4 regions of the Anaerobacillus sp. CMMVII genome follow, and region 3 is predicted to be linked to each of the others. Evidence: predicted binding sites of a transcription regulator. Region 3 holds the regulator's gene; each other region holds the start of a gene.
The links. Region 3 encodes Rex, which represses fermentation and respiration genes when NADH is low (regulators of the CRP and FNR family bind a similar motif). Its sites were predicted from a motif close to TTGTGAAATATTTCACAA; they were not measured.
Positions count from the first base shown of each region.

Region 1: H1D32_RS06065 (anaerobic C4-dicarboxylate transporter family protein) is a predicted target of Rex. The motif match lies at 2,293-2,310, and genes of this name have one in related genera.
Region 2: H1D32_RS24100 (NarK family nitrate/nitrite MFS transporter) is a predicted target of Rex. The motif match lies at 3,158-3,175, and genes of this name have one in related genera.
Region 4: H1D32_RS15730 (4Fe-4S dicluster domain-containing protein) is a predicted target of Rex. The motif match lies at 1,611-1,628, and genes of this name have one in related genera.

Region 1 covers NZ_JACEHK010000002.1:391,611-396,209, reverse strand. The annotation lists gene H1D32_RS06070 (PTS sugar transporter subunit IIC) at 1-523, opposite strand, end outside; gene H1D32_RS06065 (anaerobic C4-dicarboxylate transporter family protein) at 904-2,217, opposite strand; gene H1D32_RS06060 (hypothetical protein) at 2,391-2,903, opposite strand; gene phnD (phosphate/phosphite/phosphonate ABC transporter substrate-binding protein) at 3,172-4,119, shown strand; gene phnE (phosphonate ABC transporter, permease protein PhnE) at 4,268-4,599, shown strand, end outside.
Region 2 covers NZ_JACEHK010000018.1:87,946-92,544, reverse strand. The annotation lists partial or broken gene fdhF (formate dehydrogenase subunit alpha) at 1-1,708, shown strand, start outside; gene H1D32_RS24115 (4Fe-4S dicluster domain-containing protein) at 1,730-2,272, shown strand; gene H1D32_RS24110 (Rieske 2Fe-2S domain-containing protein) at 2,361-2,894, shown strand; gene H1D32_RS24105 (hypothetical protein) at 2,887-3,081, shown strand; gene H1D32_RS24100 (NarK family nitrate/nitrite MFS transporter) at 3,264-4,559, shown strand.
Region 3 covers NZ_JACEHK010000001.1:323,070-327,668, reverse strand. The annotation lists gene H1D32_RS01805 (MDR family MFS transporter) at 1-852, opposite strand, end outside; gene H1D32_RS01800 (redox-sensing transcriptional repressor Rex) at 1,127-1,762, opposite strand; gene moaC (cyclic pyranopterin monophosphate synthase MoaC) at 1,941-2,435, opposite strand; gene H1D32_RS01790 (ABC-F family ATP-binding cassette domain-containing protein) at 2,831-4,599, shown strand, end outside.
Region 4 covers NZ_JACEHK010000010.1:425,838-430,436, reverse strand. The annotation lists gene napA (nitrate reductase catalytic subunit NapA) at 1-89, opposite strand, end outside; gene napH (quinol dehydrogenase ferredoxin subunit NapH) at 89-934, opposite strand; gene H1D32_RS15730 (4Fe-4S dicluster domain-containing protein) at 931-1,527, opposite strand; gene H1D32_RS15725 (hypothetical protein) at 1,842-2,717, opposite strand; gene hypE (hydrogenase expression/formation protein HypE) at 2,919-3,920, opposite strand; gene hypD (hydrogenase formation protein HypD) at 3,922-4,599, opposite strand, start outside.

The DNA.
Region 1 (4,599 bases), on a different contig from region 3:
TTAGTAATGCAACTAGAATACCCATTACGAAAGGTTGGCGTTCCACTGACCACATAATTAGCATTCCAAAATAATCAATTCCACTGGCAATGATTTGGCCAAGTGTATTGGCAATTGTGTAGCCCGTTGCAATCGTTACAAATGGAGTGATAATAATATCTAAACGTGTTTCTTTAGAGACCAACTTTCCTATCTCAGTGGCAAATAGGGTCGCAATGAATGCACCTGCCGGACCACCTAATGCCGCTCCAGCTGCACCAATAACAACCGCAGGAAAAAGGACAAGTCTTGGTGCTTTTAAACCATAGGCAACTGCTACACCAATTGCAGGACCCATCAAGTCCATTGCCAATTGTCCCATTGGGACTAAAAATTCGAGAAACTTTATCTGTTGACCAACTGTACGAATAATTAATCCAATGATCAGCGAAGAAAATAACCCTAAAGCCATAAAACTAAGTGACGTAATAAAGTACGTCTTTAAAGAGAGCGTAACGCCTTTTTTATGTAAAAATCCCTTCAAAACCAACACCTACCTAATATCTTATCTATTCATTATTTACCTTTCCATCTTATTTAATTTCTTTACAGTTGACAAGGTAAATGTAAAGGCAATAAAAAACTCTGCTCACTCCAACTTAATTGGGAGAAGCAAAGTTTTTTATCGTTCCTCACTATATGCTTATTCTTAGTCGGTTTCACGAAGTTTATGATAATTCTATTAGGCTGTTTTCCTACAGCTTGTTGGTTTTGAGTTGTGTTCTAAAAGAAATGAGCCTTAAATTAACGATTTAAAACATTTTAGAAATTTGAACTTTTTCTAGAAAATTTTCACATCATAAATTTTAATGAATTTCATCATTCATTATTTTCGCTATTAAGGTAATTAAGAAATTCACTTATTTAGTAAAAGATTAGAACCAAAGTAAAGCCAATAATTAATGAACTAACAGTCGTAATTAGTCCAGGAGTCATGAAACTATGGTTAAAAATATATTTCCCTATTTTTGTTGTTCCTGTTCGATCCATATTTATCGCCGCAAGTAATGGACCATAATTCGGCATAAAGAAATACCCATTTACAGCAGGGAACATTGCGATCAAGAAAAATGGAGATATCCCCAATGTTACACCTAGCGGTACTAAAGCCCGAACGGTTGCTGCTTGAGAATTTAGAAGAACAGATAGTATAAATAATGCAAATGCAAATATCCAAGGAGCATTCGTTACTGCAAATTGAATTTGCTCCTGTATAACACCGATGTTCGCCTGGAAGAATGTATCGCCCATCCAAGCAATCCCGAAAATGGCGACAACAGCTACAACACCAGCTCTAAAAACATTACCAGTTACGATTTTTTCTACATCAGCTTTACACAATAAAATGATGATTGCTGCGACAGCTAACATAATAATCTGAATGGCAAAGGGCATTGATAATTGTGATACCTCACCATTCACTTCAAAAGTTGGCCGTAATTCTGGAAAACTACCTAAAAGAACAACTAGGATAGCACCGAATAGAAACAGAGCTACAGATATTTTTGATTGTTTTGTTACGGTTCCTTTATCTCTTTCTTGTTTCATTGGCATTAAGCCATTTTGTAAGCGGCGCTGATATTCAGGGTCATCCTCTAACTCATATCCTCTCTTACTAATAAAAAATGCTGAAATCATAATACCTAAAAAAGTTGCTGGAATTGAAATTGAGAGAATTTGTAATAAAGTAATATTAAAAGGTGCTAGTATTGCTAGCAATGCCACAGTTGCTGCTGATATAGGACTAGCGGTAATTGCCTGTTGCGATGCGATTACGGCAATTGACAGTGGTCGCTCAGGTCTAACCTTAGATTCCTGGGCTACTTCAGATATTACCGGTAACAGACTATACGCCACATGTCCTGTTCCTGCAAAAAATGTGAATATATAGGTTGTTATTGGTGCCATAAAAGTTATTCTACTAGGATTTTTTCTAAGCATTTTTTCAGCTAAATAAACTAAGAAGTTTAAACCACCCGATGCTTGTAAAGCTCCTGCGGCAGTAATTACTGCTAAAATCATTAACATAACATCGATTGGGGGGGCTGTAGGTTGCAATTGAAAACCAAAAGTTAAGATTGCTAAACCAACACCACCCATTACCCCTAAACCTACTCCGCCAATCCTAGCACCTACTAAAATACAAACTAAAATAATAATAAACTGTACCCAAATCATTCTTCCACCGCCAATCCAATTTGATGTAATTATTTCTAGCTAAGTATACATTTTTTAAATTAGTAGTAGACCAGTTTGTGATACATTTCACAAAAACTTCGAAAATGGTACAAAAAAGAGACTTCTTAAGTAATTCCCCATCGCAACTTAAGATAAGCCTCTCTTTAAACTAACTAATAGTTAATTGATTTAATAATCTCTAACATAGTATCGACACTATCTTTTAGATTCTCCAAATCTGTGATGGTTGTCCCTTTTTCTCCACCAATTCCGACAATCACTTTATATTCGTCTTCTTCAAAAGGAGAAACAATAATATAACTGAACGCCCCATCAACTTCGAGTGTTTCAAGTAGAAGCGTGTTTTCTTCTAATACTTTATCTTGTTCGTAATTGACTTGGCTCGTTTTTGTTTCTGCCGGGTTAGAAAATACTAAATACAACTGATTTCCTTTACTTAAGATAAGATTATTTTCAGAAACTTCTTCTAAACTTAAGGTGGAGGGAAGATAGTAACTAAACATATCAGTTTGTTCATTTGGTGCTTGGGGTTCTGCTACAACGCCAGTTTCAAAGGCTTCTTTTGCAGATTCAATGGCCTGTTCTTTTGTAATACCGCCGCAACCCGTGATTAGTATAACCGCTAATAAGATACTTAAATTTAATAACACTAACTTTAGTTTCACTTTTGCACCTCCTCCGTAGTTTTTTTGTTGCTCCGAAAATTCTCTTAAGATTAATTTTTGGCACTTTTTTGTATTAAAAGCTATAAACATCCTATTTAATGATACCTTACACAGTACATTGTGACAACCCTTGACATAGTTCGACTTTCTGAAAATTCTATGAATATTTTCGAAAAATAAAATTGTGGCATCTTTAAGCCATTCATGTTATCTTTATAATAATTTGTTATTAGACGAATTACTATAAATTATCGAGGTGGAAAAAGTAATGAAAAAAGTGTTATTTTTGATATTTTTTGCTCTTATTCTAGTAATAACAGCTTGTGGTGGCAATACTGAAGAAAGCAAAGAAACAGAGGGGAAAGAAGCCTCAAATGAAACAGAGATTTCTGAAACCACAGAAAAAGGTGAATTAGTAATCGGGTTAATTCCTTCACAGTCTGAAGGTGAAATGGAAACTGCCATAAATAAGCTTCAAGATGAGTTAGAAGAAAAACTTGGTCGTTCTGTAAAAATTGACCACTACCCTGCCTACAATGGTGTTGTAGAAGCACTAAATTATGAACATATCGATATGGCATATTTTGGTCCATTAACGTATGTTATTGCTCACGAACGTAGTGGAGCACAAGCAATCATTACACAATTAGTAAATGGCGAACCATATTACCATTCGTATTTTATTACGAAAGCCGATGCTAAGTGGGGTACACTAGATGAATTGTTAGAAGATAAGGCAAATATTGATTTAGCATTTGCTAGCCCATCTTCAACTTCTGGTTCTTTAATTCCAGGTGTTGAACTTAAAGAACGTGGCGTTTTCCGTGATGCAGATGATCATGATTTTGCCACTGTAACTTACACAGGTAGCCATGATATTACAGCTCAATCTGTGTTAAATGGTAGTGTACATGTTGGTGCAATTGACAGCGCCATCTTTGAAGCGAGAATTCGTTCAGGTGCTATAAATGAAGATGACTATAAAATCATTTGGAAATCAGAAAGAATCTTCCAATATCCTTGGGCAGTTCGTCCTAATATGGACGCTGCAACCATTAAAGAATTGCAAGACGCATTCATTAGCATTACTGATGAAGATATTTTAAATGCATTTGGTGCAACAGCATTCACAACAGCAACAAATGAAGACTATGCTGCTATTCGAAATGCTGCTATTGTTGATGGTCGCATGGATGACGATCTAGACGCAAAGTAAGAATAAAAAATAGTGCTATACTAAAGGGGAATGCTTAGGCGTTCCTCTTTCACTCATTAATCTTTAAAAGGTAGCAAACGTAAAGAAAGCGGTGAAATTATCACCACTTACGCCTAATAGATAATCTAAACAATAGGGAGAACAAATAATGGTTTGGTTAAAACCGAAGTATTTTTTTATTGGACTTATTCTACTCGTAGCTGTTTGGTATAGTATGGAAGCTACTCAATTTCAGTTTGAAAAATTTAAGAACATTCCTAATATGTATTTTTTTATTCGCGATCAGTTTTTTCCACCGAATTGGTCAATCATGCCACGATTAATCAATGCTTCTTTTGTAACACTTTCGATGGCGTTCTTAGGTACTTTTATTGCCCTAATTGTATCAATACCGTTAAGCTTTATGGCAGCCAGGAATACTAGTCGTCATCCAATTTTTTGTTGGTTTAATCGAACAATGCTCAGTGGCCTTCGTTCGAT
Region 2 (4,599 bases), on a different contig from region 3:
CGCATTAGGAACACGCTTTGTTGACTATAACGGTCGTTTTTGTATGAGTTCTGCGGCTGGTGGTTTCATGAAGACGCTTGGAACAGACCGAGGTTCTACATTCCCATGGACTGACTTAGAGCATACGGATTGCTTCTTTATTTCTGGATGGAATGCGGCAGAATGTCATCCAACTTCAATCCAGTGGTTATGGAAGGCAAGAGACAAAGGCGCCAAAATGATCGTAGCTGATCCTCGCGAGACTCAAATTGCTAGACTTGCTGATGTACACCTAGATTTAAAATCTGGTACTGACTCAGCGTTAGCTAACGGTATGTTGCACATCATCGTCCGTGACGGATATGTAGATGAGGCTTATGTTAACGAACGCTGTAACAACTTTGAAGAGATGAAAGAAAATGTAAAGATGTTTACTCCTGAGTATACATCTGAAATTACTGGAGTTTCTGTTGAGAAAATTGAAAAAGCTGCTCGGATTTATGGTCAATCCCCTCGTTCGGTAGTAATGTTCTGTCGTGGTATTGAACAACAAACAAAAGGAGTAGACAACGTTTGTATCTATACTTCAATGGCATTACTTAGAGGGCAAATTGGAAAATTTGCTTCTGGAGTGGCAACAGTGACTGGTCAAGGAAATGGTCAAGGTGGTCGCGAACATGGGCAAAAGGCAGATGCACTTCCTGGATACAGAAAAATTGCAGATCCTGAACATGTTAAATATATTTCAGGCGTTTGGGGAATTAAACCAGAAGAAATGCCAAAAGCAGGGGTTTCTGCTTATGAGATGTTTGATGAAATTCAAAAAGGAAATATTCGTGCGATGCACGTGATGTGTAGTAACCCGGCTGTATCTGCTCCAAATACGGAGTATGTTTGGGATAGTTTTAGAAAATTAGACTTTTTAGTTGTTAGTGATTTCTTCTTATCAGAAACAGCAGAATTTGCAGATGTCGTTCTTCCTGCTACAACGTGGGCTGAAGATGAGGGAACAACTACAAACCTTGAAGGTCGGGTAATTCGTATTCGTAAAGTTAAAGATCCAGTTGGAGAATCTAAAACTGATTGGCAGATTATGCAGGCTATTGCTGAGCGTATGGATAAAGGTAAGTTCTTTCCATATGAAAATGTACCACAAATTTATGAAGAATTCCGCCTAGCAACAAAAGGTGGAAAAGCCGATTATTACGGGATTACGTATGACCGAATCGATAAAGAGGATGGAGTATTCTGGCCATGTCCATCAGAAGATCATCCTGGAACACCAACAATGTTCAAAGAAAAATTTGATACACCTAATGGGAAGGCAAATTTAGCAGTAGTAGAGTGGCAGGAACCAGCAGAAATTCCAACTGCAAAATATCCACTTACATTAACAACTGGTCGCGTTGTATTCCATTATCTATCCGGTACACAAACTAGAAGAGTAAAATTCTTGATGGAACAATGTCCACTACCTTACGCAGAAATGCATCCAGAATTAGCGAGTCAGTATAATTTAGCAAATGGAGATCAAGTTAAATTAACTACACCGCGATCTTCAATGGTGGTAGATGTTCGTTTAACTAAGGCAATTCGAAATGATCATGTATTCGTCCCTTACCATTGGGGGAAAGAGTTATCTGTTAACCAGTTAACGAATCCGGCTCTAGATCCGACTTCAAGAATGCCAGAATTTAAAGTTTGTGCAGTTAAAATAGAGAAAGTTTAGTTGGAAAGGGGAGACTATACTATGAATAAAATTATGTACCTTGAATTTGAACGTTGTATCGGGTGCCGTTCTTGTCAGGCAGCCTGTCGCGAATGTGGTGGCCATGATGCTAAAGAACGTAACTATGTAGAATATGTTGACTTCATGGAAAGCCGTCAAACTTACCCTATGCTTTGTATGCAGTGTAAAGATCCTGCTTGTGCCAGGGTATGCCCAGCAAATGCGATCCAAATTACTCCAGAAGGGGTAGTGCTCTCAGCGATGGAAGAAAAGTGTATCGGCTGTAGAAACTGTACTTTTGGTTGTCCATTTGGTATTCCGAAGTTCGATTTTGAAGAGAATAAGATGTATAAATGTGACATGTGTTATGACAGAACACAGCATGGCATTTCACCGATGTGCGCATCTGTATGTCCTAGTGACGCAATTCGTTTTATTGATTTTGATGAGATGCAAGCTTTGCGTCGTCGTAGAACGCAAATGAATTTGATTGAAGGTAAGAAGCCAACAGAACAAGACAAATGGCAGTATGTACCAGAGTTTTTCGGAGTTTACAGTGACTAATAATAAATGAGGAAAGCCCTTCCTCACTTAAAGCGAGGGGTCCCCTCGCTTTAAGTATCTCAAATATGTGAATGGAGGGTAAAACATCATGACAGAAAAAAAGAAGTTAGGTCGCAATCAAAAAGATACTAACGATGACATGATTAATTTAGTGGATAATCTCAATCAAAAAGACGATTTAAAATATAACCGTCGTGCATTTTTAAAAACTGCAGTTGGAACATCGGTGGCTTTAGGTGCAGCAACTATTCCTTTTTCAGTTAAGGCAATGCTAGGGATAGCCGAAAAGGACTATGAAAGGGTTGAAATCGCTAAGCTTTCTGATATTCCAGAAGGTGATTCTGTGACATTTTATTACCCAACTGAAAGTGATCCTGCACTATTAATACACACCGTGAATGGTGATTTAAAAGCCTATAATAGTGCTTGTACTCATCTTATGTGCCCTGTTTTTTATGAGAAGACCCAGGACGTACTCTTATGTCCTTGCCATGCAGGTTATTTTGATGTGAACAATGGACATCCAAAAGCCGGACCTCCTCAACGTGAGCTTCCTTTGATTGAGATTGAAGTCGACAATGGAATTGTTTATGCAGTTGGGAGGCAGTATCGTCATGGGTAAAAAAGCGTGTTGGTCCATCATTATCCTAACCATTATAGTTAACGTTGTAATGGTTCAATGGACAGTTGAAGCTCATTACGGAAGAGAGTATGGAGATATTTTAATTTATAGTGGGGTAAGTATCGTCTCAGCTTTTATTGCCTTACTAACCTATATGCAGTGGCGTAAACTCGAATATAAAGAGTAGGTTAATTGTACTTATTTGAACGGTAATTATAGTTTTAAATCTGGTAAATATGAATATTTTATGAACTTCGACATACGAGTGAGAATTTTCACATCATCCATGGTAGGCCATCAACTATCATGAAATTAGCTCTTAAGACAAGACAAAAATTAGAAGGAACTATTTTTCTAGGAGGAATTAGAATGGCAAGGATCACAAGATGGGAGCCTGAAAACGAACAATTTTGGGAAGCTGAAGGAAAACGACATGCAACTCGAAATTTATGGATCTCAATTCCTGCATTACTTTTGGCTTTTGCTGTATGGCAAATTTGGTCAGTTACTGCAGCAAGCTTAAATGATATTGGCTTTAATTTTACAAAATCTGAATTATTTACTTTAGCAGCACTTCCAGGTCTAACTGGTGCAACACTTCGTATTTTCTACACATTTGTTGTTCCTATTTTTGGAGGCCGTAACTGGACTATTATCAGTACAGCATCACTACTTATTCCAGCAATAGGTATTGGTATTGCTGTACAAAACCCAGAAACATCTTTTATGACGATGGCGATTTTAGCTGCTCTTTGTGGGCTTGGAGGAGGGAATTTTGCTTCTTCAATGTCTAATATCAGCTTTTTCTATCCAAAGAAAGCAAAAGGAACAGCGCTTGGCTTAAATGCAGGAATCGGAAATTTAGGAGTAAGTGCCGTACAATTTTTAGCTCCGTTAGTTGTAACAATTGGGATTTTTGGAGCTGTAGCAGGAAATCCTCAGGTTTTATCAGATGGTACACAAGTATGGGTTCAAAATGCAGCTTTTGTTTGGGTAATTCCAATTATTCTAACAGTGATTGCAGCAATCTTTGGAATGGATAATCTACCAGGAACCAACGCTTCAATTAAAGAGCAAGCGGTAATTTTTAAGAATAAACATACATGGATCATGACTTGGCTATACGTAATGTGTTTTGGATCATTTATTGGTTATTCAGCGGCATTCCCACTTCTCATAAGAACTGAATTTCCAGAAGTTAATGCCTTACAATTTGCTTTCTTAGGACCACTAGTAGGTGCATTAATTAGACCTGTAGGTGGATGGGTTTCAGATAAAGTGGGAGGAGCTATCGTCACATTTATTGATATTATTGTGATGATTGCAGCCACAATTGGAGTAATTTACTTCTATAATTTAGGAAATTTCAATGGATTCTTAATCATGTTCCTAATCCTTTTTGTCACAACAGGTATTGCAAATGGTTCAACATTTAGAATGATTCCTTATATTTTCAACAATCAAAAAGAGGCAGCGGCTGTAATCGGTTGGACATCGGCTATTGGGGCGTATGGAGCATTCTTAATTCCGAAGATCTTTGGTTGGTCTATCGACACGACTGGAATGGCAAACACTGCTTTATATATCTTTATTGTTTACTATGCAATAAGTTTAGTAATTACATGGTATTTCTACTCAAGAAAAGATGCAGAAGTAAAGTGTTAAGTTAAATAAGTCTATTAAAAACTATTCTTCTATCATCAGT
Region 3 (4,599 bases):
AAAGATTCCTCCGAATAACGCTAATGAGGTTGAAATTGAAATCCAGACACTATATGTGTAAGCCTTGTTTTTAAAAATTGATAAATCTAATAATGGCTGCTCTTGATGGTTTTCAATTTTTACGAAGAGATATAGCGAGACTATTCCAATAATTATTAATGTAAGATTTAGAGGTTGTATTAGATGCTCTATTGCTGAAACTCTCCCTAATGCATATAGGATTGCTCCTACTCCCACTGTTACTGAAGCAAATCCCCATTTATCGAAGGTAATTCCTTGGACTCTGTTTGTATTTTTTAAGTACATTGCACCAATCAAAATTCCTAAAGCCCCTGTTGGTACGTTAACTAAAAAGAGCCACTGCCAACTGCCAGATTCAATAATAAATCCACCAATCGTAGGCCCAATCGTAGGCGCCATCATCGCTGCAACGCCCCAGATACCTGTGGCAAGTCCCCGCTCATGTCTTGGAAATACTTCAAAGATAAGTGCCATTGATAATGGCATCATAATTCCACCAGCGATTCCTTGAATGCCCCGGAAAAATATAAGGGAACTAAGGTCCCAAGAAAACGAGCCTAAAATAGAGCCGATGATAAAGATTACTAAACCGCTCAAATAAAGCTTTTTCTTTCCGAATTTATCTCCTAAGTAGCCGGTTAATGGCATGGTTATTCCCATCGTTACCATGAAGATTGTAATTACCCATCCGGTAGCTACCGCATCAGCTTCAAATACCTTCATCAAATGGGGAACTGCCGGATTTAACATGCTGTTGTTTAAAATAATTGTAAAAGTTCCTAATAATACTGCTATCACTACAAGCCATTTTTCAGGAAACAATTTTCTCATCTGTAGAATCCTTTCGTTTTTCGAAATATATTTTTAATCATACCATGAAAAATGAAATTTTAGTATAGAAGGGTTTAATAATCAAGGATTTTTTTACCAGTCATTTATAAAGAAGAAAAAACCCTAACTATCAGATTTACAATACTGAAGGTAAGAGTAATTGGATTGAACGTCTTTGTTATCTCCGTAGCCAAATTGATTCTATAATAAAAAAGGGTTACCACTGTTTAGACATGTGATAACCCTTTCATTGTATTTCGTGCAGGTACGACTCTTACATTGGATAATGCTTAAGAAAATAAATTAATGACTGAAGTTCAACCGATAGATCAATATGATGAACTCGGATGTTCTTTGGTACTGATAGTCTGGCTGGTGTGAAATTCAAAATTCCTTTTATACCACAAGCAACCAAACGATCTGCTACCTTTTGAGCAACGGATGACGGTACAGTTAATATCGCGACTGAAATAGAAGAGTCTAAAACTTTTTCTAAATCATCTAAATGATAAATAGGAACGCTTCCAAGCTCAGTCCCGACTTTATTTTCATCGACATCAAAAGCTAGTTCAATTCTTGTACTATTATTCTTTGAGAAATTGTAATGCAAAAATGCTGTCCCTAAGTTTCCGACACCGATTAGTGCGACATTCGTAACCTCATCCTGGTCTAATGTTTTTCTAAAAAAGGTTAATAGATAATTTACATTGTATCCATACCCCTTTTTCCCAAGTGCACCAAAGTAGGAGAAATCTCGACGAATCGTTGCTGAATCTACTTTTACGGCTTCACTTAATTCCGAAGACGAAACTCTTTGCTTCCCAGACGCTTGTAAATTTTCTAAAAATCGATAATACAAAGGCAACCGTTTTGCCGTTGCTTGAGGAATTTTCGTTTGATCGATATTCATTTTTCTGCCTCCAACCTGTACCTTCAACTAGATAAAGGGCAAAACAAAATCAATGGTTTAGGTGCTCATCCCCACTAATGCAAATCCTCATTTTCTATGTTTCATTGTTTACCAATTCACAAATCCTTGCTAATAACTCCCGGTTTTTCCCCTTTAGTCGGTACAAATGTTAATTGTTTTAGTCTACACTTTTCTCTCTTTTAAAATCTCCGCTTTTTCCACCTGTTTTTTCAACTAAGTATGTAGGTCCAATAACCATTCCTTTATCAACAGCTTTGCACATATCATAAACCGTTAAAGCAACAGCAGAAGCTGCCGTTAAAGCTTCCATTTCAACTCCTGTACTTCCCTTTGTTTTTACTTTTACGTAAATATTAAGCTTGTGATTGTCGTCTTTTGTAGACCAATCAAAGGTAACATCCACGCCTGTTAATGCTAGTGGATGACACATTGGGATCCAATCAGCCGTTCTTTTCGCAGCCATGACTCCTGCAACCTGAGCTACGCCAAGAACATCCCCTTTGCCCATGGATCCTTCTTTAATTTTTGTATAAATTTCTGCACTTACTTCAACACTAGACTTTGCTAAAGCTGTTCGAACCGTCTCATTCTTTTCAGAGATATCGACCATTTTTGCGCGTCCTTGTTCATTAAAATGAGTAAACGATGACATTTCAAATGTCCCCTTTCAATTCATTACAAATATATTGTACACCATTTTGTCAAATTTGTAATCGTTTCATAAATTGTAACGAAAATGAAATAATTCTCTTTTTTTAAGGGCTCTTTTCAAGAGTAATTCAATTTATAATCCATATTTGGTGTCTAAAGCCTTCAAATGTTAGAAAGGCTTCCCCGATAACTTAATATCTCTTCATTACTAGCTGTCTTAATGTTACTATCTTGAGGAAATAGCACTTACCTAATATTATTATCCATTCAACCGACGTTTGTTTTTTGGGGGATAAAAGTATTATTTGCTTGTCCATATTTGATTACGGTACACTAACGGTATGATTATAATTGTTTGTGCGTTAGATTGCTACTTAATGTTAGGGATGATGATAAATGATACTTTTACAATGCGTTCAATTGACAAAATCGTTTGGTGCTGAACCAATATTATCGAATATAAAATTAGAAGTCCAATCAAAAGATAGAGTGGCGATTGTTGGCCGAAATGGTGCCGGAAAATCGACGCTATTAAAAATTATTGCCGGAAAACTCTCCTATAATTCAGGGGATATTATTATACCTAAGGACGTTACTTTGGGCTACTTAGCCCAAGATACAGGCTTGGAATCTACGAAATCAATTTGGGATGAGATGCTTGCTGTTTTTGAACCACTAATTAAGATGGAAAAAGAGCTTCGAAGCTTAGAAACAAAAATGGCAGATCCCAATTGTATTAATAATGAAAAAGTATATGAAAAGTTATTATCAGATTACGATCTTCTTTCAGAAACCTTCAAAGAAAAAGGTGGTTATAAATACGAAGCAGATATCCGTAGCATCTTATCTGGCCTTCACTTTTCTGATAAAGACTATTCTACAAAAGTATCAACGCTAAGTGGCGGGCAAAAAACCCGACTTGCTTTAGGAAAACTTCTATTGACTCGTCCTGATATTCTCATTTTAGATGAACCGACAAACCACCTAGACATTGAAACACTTTCTTGGTTAGAACAATATCTCCTTCATTATGAAGGTGCAATTTTAATTGTCTCCCATGACCGCTATTTCTTAGATAAAGTGGCTAATGTGGTATATGAAATCTCAAGAACGAAAACGACAAAGTTTTCTGGGAACTATAGCTTTTATCTAGACGAAAAAGCGAAGCGCTACGAAATTGAAATGAAGCAATATGAAAAACAGCAGGGTGAAATAGAAAAACTTCAAACGTTTGTCGAACGCAACATTGCAAGAGCCTCGACAACCAAGCGAGCCCAGAGTCGGCGGAAGCAACTCGAAAGAATGGAACTCTTAGACCGCCCACAAGGCGATGAGAAATCTGCACGCTTTTCATTTGAAATAATGAAGCAAACTGGAAATGATGTCTTAAGAACCGAGCAGCTTGCTGTTGGATATCCAAATTCCAAACCATTATTTGAAGATCTTACTCTAGCGATTAACCGCGCTGAGAGTATTGCCCTCCTAGGGCCAAATGGAATTGGTAAATCAACTCTATTAAAGATTATTACAAAGCAACTTGAACCCGTTGCCGGAAAGATCAAATACGGTAGTAACGTCTTGATAGGCTATTATGATCAGGAACAAGCCAATCTTAATTCTAATAAACAAGTTTTACACGAGCTATGGGACGAATATCCATTAACACCTGAAAAAGAAATTCGTACCATTCTAGGTAACTTCCTTTTTAGTGGTGATGATGTCTTAAAAAATGTCTCTGACTTAAGCGGGGGCGAAAAGGCTCGTGTTGCATTGGCGAAGTTAATGATGCAAAAAGCTAACTTTCTAATCCTAGATGAGCCAACAAACCATCTTGACCTCGATAGTAAAGAAATTCTCGAAAGTGCTTTATTGGACTATCCAGGAACACTACTTTTCGTTTCCCATGACCGCTACTTCGTGAACCGGATGGCAACTCGGGTCGTGGAAATGACGAAAGAAGGTCTGATCGATTATATTGGTGATTATGACTACTATCTGACAAAAAAACAAGAAAACTTAGAACGGAAACAATTAAAAGAAAAAGAATTAGAGAAGGTTCAAGTACAAGAGGAACAACCTAATAAACAAAGTTTTTTACAAGATAAAGAAGCCAAGCGAAAAGAACGTCAACGCCAAAGACGTCTCGAAGAAATTGAACAAGCTAT
Region 4 (4,599 bases), on a different contig from region 3:
GTAGCGACTTCTTTGCTGGCACATCCTGCTGCAATCATCGCTGATGATATTGCCGCAGCTTTTAGCAAGCTTCTACGAGTTAATTCCATTATAATTTTTCCCCCTTAACCTCATTTGTGATCTCAATTTGGTACTCTTTTTGTCTATACGGTCTAAGACCGATTGATAAAGCTTCGTGGGAACATGCATCAATGCAAGCGCCACATAAGCTACAATCACCTGATGTTACGTATGTTTTGTCACCATTAATCGCTGGGTCTAAAATTGACGGATGTGAAAAACAGACTTTTTTACACTGCATACAACTAACACATTTTTCGTTGTCTATCTTCACCCTTAATTGTCCAGCTTTACCTATACTTGAATAAAAGCCACCGACTGGACAAAAGTAACGACACCAGCCACGTTTTGAAACAAAAAAATCAAACAAGACAATGGCTAAAAGAATAAAACTTCCTATTCCCCATACGAACAATAAATTCCTAAGTGTATTTCCGATTGGAGAAATGATTTCAAAGATCGGTACACCAATGAAAAATGATAAAACTAAAACTAATACTGCTATTTGAATTTTTATATTTAAGTTAAATTGTACATCTGGTAATTTTTTAAAGCGCTTTCTCAACGAGTCTGTCAATTCTAGTAAAGTGTTAACCGGGCAAACCCAACTACAAAATACTCTCCCACTTATCACTAGGTAAAAAAGAAAGACAATCAATGCTGACCCTAAAAACCCCCAGACAATTTTCTTAGATGCTAACGTTACACTTAAAGCCCCTAGTGGATCTGAGAGCTGTATGCCAAAGATTTCAGAGGAGGATAGTGTTCCGTAAAAAAAGTTGGTTCCAGCAACTTCAACTAAAAATAATGGGGATAAAAATAATAAAATAATAAAAAACTGAACTAACTTTCTAGCAATCAACCATTTTTTCATAGCAATCCACCTGCCTCACGTGGCTGTATTCTAATGGCAACTGGATTATCAACGACACATTTGTGAACACAAATTCCACAACCTACACATTTTTCCGGATCGATTACTGGACCAAAAATCGCATGGATGTTGTCGTCTGGTTTTAAGTAAATATCAAGTTTAATAGCTTCATCTATAAGAGGGCATTCTCGGTAGCATACTTCACAACGCATCCCCTGGTATGCGATACAGACATCCTTATCGATAACTGCAACACCCATATCCACATCGGTACGTTTTTCAATATCACGTAACGCAGTTGTCGGACAAGCTTCAAAACAAGGGAAATCTTCACAAAGCCAACAAGGTGATTCTCTTGCATCGATAAATGGTGTACCAAGTCCTAAACCCATCGTACTGTTCCCCATATTTATGGATTTGTAGGGACAGGCTTGGTTACACTTTCCACATCGCGTACATAAAGCTAGAAATTCGTCTTCATCGCTAGCACCTGGAGGTCTCAACACTTGCTTACTTCCTGCTTTCATAAGTTTAAGCAATTCATATGCAGCAAAACCACCTATGATTGTTCTGAGGATCCCGAGTCCTTTCATTTAAGATAAAGCCCCCTTTTTATTCACTTTTCATGAAAATATTAACAGCCTAATTTTATTGTAACGGCTCACCTAGAAGTAAAATGTGACTAAAATCACATTTTCGTTTCGCAAATGTGAAAAAAACTTCATAATTGAGTCTATTTCATAATTACCTTAATCAAGCTATATGTAGCTGCGAACCTTACTTACGTTACTCTTCATACCGTTAAACTGCTTATACTTTTCAATTAATCTATTGACCGTTACGCTAAACTAAAATGAGGTGGGCGGACAAATGGATTTGTCTACCCCACCTCATTTCGTTTACAAATTTAATACATCCATTTAAATTGATCATCAATGACTTCATTCGCCTTAGGGACGTATAATAAATGAACATAAATGATTGCCAACATAAATGAAATCACCATGTATTGGATGAAATACGGGAAACGTACGCCGATAGGAAGCCAAAACTCCACAAGCGCTGGAAAAACCGCAGTTTGTATGAAAATTGGAAAACCCACCCAATATAAAAGCGAAGTTTTCGTATCACGCCACCTAATGAAGATTGGTAAGATCGTTAATACAAAAAATATACTCACAAAAATACTCATAATAATGACCTTCGGAACATTCTGAATAGCTGTAGTATTATATAGCTCTAAAAAAGGTGAAATTAACCAATTCGTAAAGAAAACGATAGGTACGAACATGCTCCACCCAACAAATAACCTCTTGAGCCATTTTCTAATACATATCGATTTAAGATAGTTCTTCAACTCTTTTTGAAAGGAAGCACCAACTATTCCAGGCTTCCAAAATAAGGTTACTAATAAGGAAAAAAAGAAAGCTGGAAGGATCCCTCTTACCAATTCGTAGGAATACGAAAACTCACTACCACGAGCAAACTTATCAAACAAAGGTAAAGCATAAAAGAAAAAATAATGATAAGCAAATATTGTAATAAATCTCTCTATAATAGTTTGATTTAGCATTTTAAACAACTCACCGATCACAATTGCTAGAAACGTAATGACAATGATATAAGGCAAGACACCAGAAATACTATCTAAAAAATTGGTTTGTGATTTTCCTAAACCAAGAAATAGCGAAATTGAATGACCAAACAAGGTCCCAATGAAACTGAGATATGCTACAATTAATGCGAAAAAAACTGACTTCATACTATACAAAATAACGTTCATAGATCAGCTTCACTCCTTATTCTAGGATCTATGGGAAGAAGTAATATCAACATCTGTATTACTAACTATACGTTATTTTTTGCCAATAAACTGTGACACATTTAGTACATTATCTGAAGAAAAAAGCGATGTTCTTATCTTGTTCACATTTTAACCGGATCAAAAATTTCTTATGATACGTTCAACAATTCAACTAGTTTTCTAGCAAATTCTAGGTAGTTGTATACCTGTTAAACGATTTAAACGGCGGCGGCTTCCTAAGGTCATCTTCAAGAATAATTTCCCTTGGCCTTCGGCTACTACCTGACCAATAGATGTGGCGTTCTTTCCAAGCTCATGCCTTTTCATTACTTCTAACACCTTTGCTTCGTCTTCTTTAGCTACAATAACTAGTAACTTCCCCTCATTCGCCAAGTATAATGGTTCAAGCCCTAAAATATCACAGGCACCTTCTACTTCTGGCTTAATTGGTAAAGCGTCTTCAAAAAGCTCCATGGCTACTTGAAAGTCTTCACAAATCTCAACCAAAGTAGTCGCAACTCCTCCTCTAGTTGGATCTCTCATAATCTTTACTTTCGTAGAGGAGTTCAGGATATCCACCGTTAATGCATTCAAAGAAGCGCAGTCACTTTTTAATTCTGTTAGTAAACCTAATTCGCCTCTCGCACTTAAAATCGCTACTCCGTGATCACCAATCGTCCCGCTAATAATCACAGAGTCTCCTTCCTCAATCTTTCTGGGAAGTGACGATTCATCCGTTACGACTCCTATTCCTGTAGTATTAATAAATATCCCATCAACGCTACCTCGTTCAACAACCTTGGTGTCCCCAGCAACAATTTTCACGTTTGCCTTTTTTGCTTCAATTGCCATTGCTGTAACGATCTCTCGTAAGTCTTTATATAAAAAGCCTTCCTCAAGGATAAACCCTACTGTCAAGTACAAGGGGGTGGCACCACTAACAGCAATATCATTTACCGTTCCTGCTACAGCTAACTTTCCAATATTTCCTCCTGGGAAAAAGACTGGTTTAATCACAAAACTATCAGTTGATACCGCCAGTTTCTTTGAGGAGACATGTAATAATGCGGCATCTAACTGTGCATGATCATGATGCTTAAAGGCTGCAACAAAGACGTCCTGAATTAAACGATGCGCTAACTCGCCACCATCACCATGGGCTAAACTTATTTTCTCTGTCATTTTAATCCTCCCTCATATATTGGTAAGAAGCCGCGCAGCTGCCTTCACCTGAAACCATGCAGGGGCCAATTGGATTTGTGGGAGTACAAGCTTTTGCAAATAAACTACATTGTTCCGGCTGAATTAACCCACGGATTACCTCACCACACCGACACTTTGTTTTTTTCGGTTCGCTTATTTTAACAGGAAAGCGCAATTTCGCATTTAGATGTTGGTACTCTTTTTTTATATCCAAGCCACTATTTTCAATAACACCTATTCCTCGCCACGCTTCATGAGATAGCTCAAAATAGGTCTCCATAAGCTTTTGAGCCTGAGGATTACCTTTGTCACGAACCACGTGCCTATGGGCATTAATGATTTCTGGGGTTTCATTTAGCAACAACTTGATGGTTTGATAAATACCAGCAAGAAGCTGTACTGGTTCAAATCCACAAATCACACCTGGAACACGGTATTCATCAGCTAAGTATTGATAGTGGTCTTTCCCTAAAACAATTGAAACGTGACCCGGAAGTAGAAAACCATCAACATGAACTTCCCCCTCATTTAGGAGTTTACGTAGAATTGGTTCAACCAGCTTCGTTGTTACCCACATGGAGAAATTAGAGATATTTTCTTCGTCGGCCATTTTTAAAGCGACCGCTAAAACAGGGATTGTCGTTTCAAAGCCAATTCC